Regions from separate parts of the Streptomyces sp. NPDC048211 genome, predicted to be linked through region 3. Evidence: riboswitches for the same ligand, from Rfam matches in the RefSeq annotation. Region 3 holds a riboswitch; each other region holds the start of a gene.
What was found. A riboswitch is a leader RNA that binds a small molecule or an ion and turns the genes downstream of it on or off. The one in region 3 is predicted to bind cobalamin.

Region 1: linked by a shared signal. The riboswitch ahead of ACGFZA_RS04100 (ribonucleoside-diphosphate reductase subunit alpha) and the one ahead of metE (5-methyltetrahydropteroyltriglutamate--homocysteine S-methyltransferase) in region 3 are both predicted to bind cobalamin.
Region 2: linked by a shared signal. The riboswitch ahead of ACGFZA_RS20600 (CbtB-domain containing protein) and the one ahead of metE (5-methyltetrahydropteroyltriglutamate--homocysteine S-methyltransferase) in region 3 are both predicted to bind cobalamin.

Annotation. Positions count from the first base shown of each region.
Region 1 is NZ_JBIDAD010000001.1:886,927-889,182, forward strand. It holds gene ACGFZA_RS04100 (ribonucleoside-diphosphate reductase subunit alpha) at 1-950, opposite strand, end outside; cobalamin riboswitch at 1,090-1,226, opposite strand; gene ACGFZA_RS04105 (GNAT family N-acetyltransferase) at 1,279-1,791, opposite strand; gene mctP (monocarboxylate uptake permease MctP) at 1,915-2,256, opposite strand, start outside.
Region 2 is NZ_JBIDAD010000005.1:219,548-221,803, forward strand. It holds gene ACGFZA_RS20595 (histidine phosphatase family protein) at 191-775, opposite strand; adenosylcobalamin (AdoCbl) riboswitch at 900-993, shown strand; gene ACGFZA_RS20600 (CbtB-domain containing protein) at 1,039-1,257, shown strand; gene ACGFZA_RS20605 (CbtA family protein) at 1,287-2,060, shown strand; gene ACGFZA_RS20610 (GNAT family N-acetyltransferase) at 2,225-2,256, opposite strand, start outside.
Region 3 is NZ_JBIDAD010000005.1:412,788-415,043, reverse strand. It holds gene metE (5-methyltetrahydropteroyltriglutamate--homocysteine S-methyltransferase) at 1-1,298, opposite strand, end outside; cobalamin riboswitch at 1,459-1,675, opposite strand; gene ACGFZA_RS21410 (carbohydrate kinase family protein) at 1,786-2,256, shown strand, end outside.

The DNA of each region.
Region 1 (2,256 bases), on a different contig from region 3:
TCCGCGTGCCAGGTCTCCAGGTAGACGGCGGCGGCGCCCTTGCGCCGGCCGCCCTGGTTGACCGCGGCGACGGACGCGTCGAGCGTCTTCAGGAACGGCACGATGCCGTTGGAGTGCCCGTTGGTGCCGCGGATCAGCGAACCGCGGGCGCGGATGCGGGAGTACGAGAGGCCGATGCCGCCCGCGTGCTTGGAGAGGCGTGCCACCTGGTGGTAGCGGTCGTAGATCGAGTCGAGCTCGTCCAGCGGCGAGTCCAGCAGATAGCAGGAGGACATCTGCGGGTGGCGGGTGCCGGAGTTGAAGAGCGTGGGGGAGGAGGGCAGGTAGTCCAGCCGGCTCATCAGGCCGTACAGCGCGGCGACCTCGTCCAGGGCGCGCTCGGAGGTGTCCTCGGCGAGCCCGGAGGCGACCCGGAGCATGAAGTGCTGCGGTGTCTCGATGACCTGGCGGGTGATCGGGTGGCGCAGCAGGTAGCGGCTGTGCAGGGTGCGCAGGCCGAAGTAGCCGAAGCGGTCGTCGGCCCCGTCGGCGAGCGACTGCGTCACCAGAGCGTCGAGCGCGGCCGCGTGGAGCGTCACGAACGCGGCGGTGCGGTCCGCGATCAGGCCCTCGCGGTGCCCGACGGCGACGGATGCGGAGAACGACGTCGCGCCCTGCCCGGCCGCCTCGTCCGCGATGGTGCGGGTGAGGAGGCGGGCGGCGAGCCGGGAGTAGGCGGGGTCCTCGGAGATCAGACCCGCGGCGGCCTCGGTGGCCAGCGAGCGCAGCTCCGCCTCGTCCGACCGGGCGTTGCGGCCGCGCAGCGCGGCGGCGGCGACGCGTCCGGGGTCGGTGTCGGGCAGATCGGCGGTGAGGTCGGTCAGGGTCCGCAGCAGTACGGTTCCCGGTCCGTCGCTCGTGGTTCCCGTTGATTCGGCCGCTGTTACCGGATCGGCTGGCGCGATGGTCACGTGGTGCACTCCCTCGCTCGGCTCGGGGCCTGCGGGGAGCGGGGGCAGCCGGGCGGAGCGGGACCCGGGCAGGGCAGCACTCCGTGCGGCGTCCACCGGCCCATCCACGAGGCCCGGACGTCTGGGCATCCGGATCGGTCGAGCCGGATGCGCTGTCGGCAGGACTTCGGACTCGGGGTGCGCAAAAGCACACCGAACACACCGTTGCGGGACAGTTCCGGATTCGCACCGGATTTCCCTGCGGCGACAGCGAGCACGAGCATACATGTGGGGGCTGCCGGATGCGGCAGCCCCCACATGTTGTGTCGTACGCGATCGCGGTGTGCCCTTATGGCGCGGGGCGGAGGTCCAGACGGTACGTCAGCAGCGTGAGGTCGGCGACGGGGCTCCAGTCCTTCTCGGGGGTCCGTACGAAGCCGAGGCGCCCGTAGATCCTATGGGCGCCGCGCATCGCCGGCTGCGTCGACAGGACGAGCCCCGTGACGCCGCCGGTGCCTCGTGCGCGGTCGATACAGGCCCGTACGAGCGCCTCGCCCGCCCCGGCGCCACGGGCTTCGCGGGAGACCGCCAGCATCCGGAACTCGGCCTCGTCGGCCGCCGCGATGTCGGCCCACGGGTTGCCCGGCGGGGCGTAGGTGACCCCGCCCAGGACGCGGCCCCGCGCGTCGGCGGCCACCAGCACCTCGGCCTCGGCGGCCCGGCGGGGCACGTCGCGCAGCTGCACCAGGTACGGATCGTCGGCGCCGAGGTCCAGGAGCCCGTCGCCCAGATAGGCCTCGGCGGTGATCTCGCCGAGGAGCGCGTGCTCGGCGGGCTCGACCGGCCGGATTGCTATGTCCATGGGCCGAAGTCTGCCGCAGGCACGGGCCGAGGCCGCAAGGGCTTTTCCGCGGGGACGCGCGAACGGGCCGCCGCACCCCTTCCGGAGAGGTGCGACGGCCCGTTCGCGTGCGCGCGGCGGAGGTCAGTGACCGCCCGGCGCACCGGCGGTGGCCGGCGGGAGCTCGGTCTGCACGCCCGGGTCGCCCGCGTCCGCGGTGTAGTCGCCCGGGGAGGTCTCGTCGATCCCGGCGGGCGCCTTCACGGCGTTCAGGACGAAGGTGAGGACGACGACGACCAGGACGTTCAGCACGAAGGCCGTCAGGCCGATGTAGCCGATCTCGCCGATGCCCGGGATCGCCTTGGAGGACCCGCCGAAGTGCTTCTGGGTCGGGCTGGCGACCCCGTACGCGGCAGCCGTTCCGTAGACCATGCCGACCGCCCAGCCCGCGAGCAGCGCCCAGCGGTGGAACCACCGGGTGAACAG
Region 2 (2,256 bases), 190 kb from region 3:
CTACGGCACCTCGCCGCGTTGTCGAAACGCCCGAATACATCCAGTATGCGGGCGCCCCTCCGCCTTGCGATGCACCGCATCTGACGCCGCGCGCTGATCCACCAGGAATTGCGGGACAGCCCTTAGCTGGATGCGGGGCGACCACGCACGCGGGGGACGCTCGGACGGCCTCGGCCCTGGCCGAGTGGCGTCAAGCGCCCTGCTCCGGCGTGAGCGGCCGGCCGCAGCGCAGGTTCCACCGCCCCGACCTGCCGCTGAGCTCGGTGAGCGTCAGCGGGGCGACATCGATACGCCAGAACGCCTGCGGCGAAAGGTCGAGCGCGTGGACGACCGCGGCCCTGACCACGGCGGGCTCGACCACCGCCAGCACTCGACCGGGGTCGCCGGCGTCGAGAGAGCCGAGCCACGCCCCTGCCCGCGCCCACAGCTCTAGCAGGGACTCGCCGCCGTGCGGCGAGGCCGAGGGATCCGCGAGCCATGCCGCCACAGCCTCCGGCTCACTCGCGCTCACCTCGTCCAGGCGGGCACCTGTCCAGCGCCCCAAGTCCCAGTCACGGATGGCGTGTTCGGTAACGGAGCCGATCTCCAGGGCCTCGGCCGTCCGGGTGCAGCGCCGGGACGGCCCGTGCAGCGCCCGGTCCGCCGGGGGCAAGGTGTCCGCCGAGGCTCGGGCCTGCCGGAGCCCGGATTCGTCGAGGGACGCGTCACCGGCGAACCGGGCCTCGCGCAGCGCGGCGTTCATCGCCGGTGAGATCAACATCACCCGTACCGCCATACCCGCTCTCAACTCCCTGAACTCTGGTCACTTGGCCAGGTCCACCATGGCATCCGGGGACGGACAGGCCGTCCACGGGCACCATGGCGGCGCCCGCTCGCAGGCGGTATGGTCGCGACGACATGACGAAGGTGTGACGGAAGTCCGGTGAGAATCCGGCACGGTCGCGCCACTGTGAACCCGTACCCGTACGGGAAGTCAGACCCAGCACCTTCGTCTCAGGCACCACGATCGGGACGCGTGTTCCCTCAGGAGGTTCTGCCATGGCACAGACTGCTGCTGCCCCCACCACCGCCGCACCCGCCCTCACCCCCATCTCGCTGAAGGCGATCGCCCCTTGGGCCGCCTTCTTCGGCATCCTCATGCTGATCCTGCTGTACTTCGTCGGCGCCGAGCAGGGCGCCACCGCGCTCATCTCGGGCGAGGGCGTGCACGAGTGGGTCCACGACGGGCGCCACCTCCTCGGTTTCCCCTGCCACTGATCCCACCGCTTGATCCAGGGGAACCCCTCATGAACTCCATATCTGTCAGGACCCTGCTGGTCCGCGGCATGCTGGCCGGACTCGTCGCGGGCGCGCTCGCCCTGTGCGTTGCCTACTTCCTCGGCGAGTCCCGTGTGGACGCGGCCATCGCTCTCGAAGAGACGCACAGCCACGACCACGGCGGCGGCGAAGAACTCGTCAGCCGCACCATGCAGTCCACCGCCGGCCTCGCCACCGGTGTACTCGTCTTCGGTGTCGCCGTCGGAGGCATCGCCGCACTCGTCTTCTGCTACGCCCTCGGCCGGATGGGCCGCTTCGGCCCCAGGGCGACGGCTGCGCTGATCGCGGGCGCTGCTTTGGTGGCCGTGTACATCGTGCCGTTCCTGAAGTACCCGGCCAATCCGCCGGCGGTCGGCAACCCGGACACCATCGGCCAACGCACCGCCCTGTTCTTCCTGATGGTCGCGCTCAGCGTCCTGCTGGCCGTCGTCGCGGTCATCCTCGGCAGGCGGCTGGCTCCGCGCCTGGGCAACTGGAACGCCACGATCGCCGCAGCCGGCGGCTATGTGCTGGTGATCGGGCTGGCCTACGCCTTCCTGCCCTCGTTCAACGAGGTCGGAAAGGACTTCCCGGCTTCCCTGCTCTGGGAGTTCAGGCTGGCCACGCTGGCGGTGCAGGTCACGCTCTGGACCACCTTCGGGCTGGTATTCGGGTACCTCACCGAGCGGCTGCTGGTGCCGAAGCCGGGAACGGCCGCGGTCACGGACGGCGCCGCGAACCGGCCGGCCACCGTCGCCGGCTGAGTCCTGGGGCACCACTGGCCGGCACTCCGCCACGCACGTCGTGCAGAGGGCGGGATGCGGGGTGCGGCAGGAGGTGCTGATGTGCTGATGTGCACAGCGTGCCGACGGTACGCGCAGGGCCCGCCGGGGAGATCCCGGCGGGCCCTGCGCGTACGGACGCCGCTTCACTCCGACTCGGCGGGCGGGGCGGCCGTGT
Region 3 (2,256 bases):
CGCTGGAGACCGGTCCGCTCGGCGTACGGCTGCGAGCGGCGCCCGTCCGCGTCGGTGACGGCGGCGGCGCGGGCCCGCACGGCCGGGTCGCGGGTCAGCGTGGACCCTGCGCGGGAGGCCAGGGCCGCCCGGTTCGTGGCGAGTTCGGCCGCGACGGCACCCGTGCCCCGGGTGAGACCGCGGGCGAGGACGGCCAGTTCGGCGGTCTTCTGGCGGGCGAAGGCGAGCCATCGCCCGATCCGGGGGTCGATGCCGCGCTCGGCATCGGCGTCCAGGGGGACGTGCAGCAGTGAGCAGGAGGCCGAGACGTCGACCCGGCCGGCGAGACCGAGCAGGGTTCCCAGCGTCGCGAGTGACTTCTCCAGGTCGTTGATCCAGATATTGCGGCCGCTGACGACGCCCGCGACCAGCCGCTTGCCCGGCAGCCCGCCGGCGGCTGCGAGATCGGCGAGGTTGGCGGCGCCGGATTCGGTGAAGTCGAGGGCCAGTCCCTCGACCGGAGTCCGGGCCAGGACGGGCAGGGCGGTGCCGAGGCGCCCGAAGTAGGAGGCGACCAAGAGCTTCGGCCGGTCGTCCGACCCGCCCAGCCGGTCGTAGGCGCGGGCGACGGCGTCCAGCTCCGCCGGCGTGCGGTCCTGGACGAGGGCGGGCTCGTCGAGCTGCGCCCAAGCGGCTCCCGCCGCCCTGAGGTCGGCGAGTACCTCGGCGTACACGGGCAGCAGCCGGTCCAGGAGGGACAGCGGGTCGAAGTCCGCTGGGGCGCCGGGGGCCGCCTTGGCCAGCAGGAGGTAGGTGACGGGGCCGACGAGGACGGGCCGGCCCGTCATGCCGAGGCGGGCGGCTTCGCGGAACTCGGCGACCTGCTTGCCGGAGTCGGCGGTGAACACCGTTTCGGGGCCCAGTTCGGGGACCAGGTAGTGGTAGTTGGTGTCGAACCACTTGGTCATCTCCAGCGGGGCCGCCTCCCGGCTGCCGCGGGCCATCGCGAAGTACCCGTCCAGGGGATCGGCCTCCACGGCGGTCCGGTGGCGGTCCGGGATCGCACCGACCATGACGCTGGTGTCCAGGACGTGGTCGTAGAGGGAGAAGTCACCGGTGGGGAGTTCACCGATTCCGGCGGCCGCGAGTTCCTCCCAGTTCGCCCGGCGCAGGGCGGCGGCCGACTCCCGGAGGGATTCGGCGGTGACGCCGCCCTTCCAGTAGCCCTCGACGGCTTTCTTCAGTTCGCGGTGATGGCCCTGGCGGGGGTAGCCGAACACGGTGGCCGCTGCCGTCGCCGTGGTGGGTTCGGATGTCACGTAGCTCTCCTTCGCGAGCGTGTCTCCTGCGGATCCCGGATCGGGTCGAGGGCGCGAAGGGGTGACGGACCGGGCGGATCGCCGCACCGTCCCGGTGCCCGTCCACCCGCTGTCTGCCGCCGACCCGCCCACGAGGTCACCGAGATCTCCGCATCCGAGGGTTCGGTTGCGGGCAACGGGCAGGTCTTCGGACTCGCGGGCACGTCTGCCGAGGCAGACACCTACTGGCCGTCGCTTCCCGGACCCTTCGGATCCAGTGCGTATGACGGCGGTCGTTCCCGCTCACCGCTGCGGGGCAGTCCCGGATTCCCACCGGGTTCCCTCTTGCGACGCACCTGCCTGGCGGACAGGGGCGAACCAGCTGCACCACCCACCCTAAGGCCTCGCACGGCACGGTGTTGTTCACATTCCGGACCCGCGGGTGGGACGGATATGTGTGACGGGCCCTCGGTCATACTGGCCACGGCGGGAACAGAGAGGCGGCACAGTGGTTCGACAACTCACGGAATACGACGTCTTGGTGGTCGGCGGCAGCGGGGTGGACACCATCGTCCGCGTCGACGCCCTGCCGGTCCCGCTCGCCGACTCGGTCATGGTCGGCCCGATCGAGGAGTGGCCCGGCCATACCGGGGGCAATGTGGCGCTCGGCGCCCGTGCGCTGGGGCTGGACGTCGCGCTGCTCGACTGCATCGGCGACGACTGGACCGGTGTGCAGGTGCGCGAGCGACTGGCCAAGGGCGATGTGGAGTTCCATCCGCTGATCTCGGCGGCGGGCACCCGTCGTGCGGTGAACCTGGTGGACGCGACCGGGCGTCGGATGTCGTTCTACGATGCCCGCGACCCGGAGGATCTGCGGATGCCGCAGGACTTCTATCTCCCCCGGCTGCGGCGGGCCCGCCACGTCCATCTGTCCATCATGAACTTCACGCGCTTCCTCTACGACGACATCGAGGCCCTC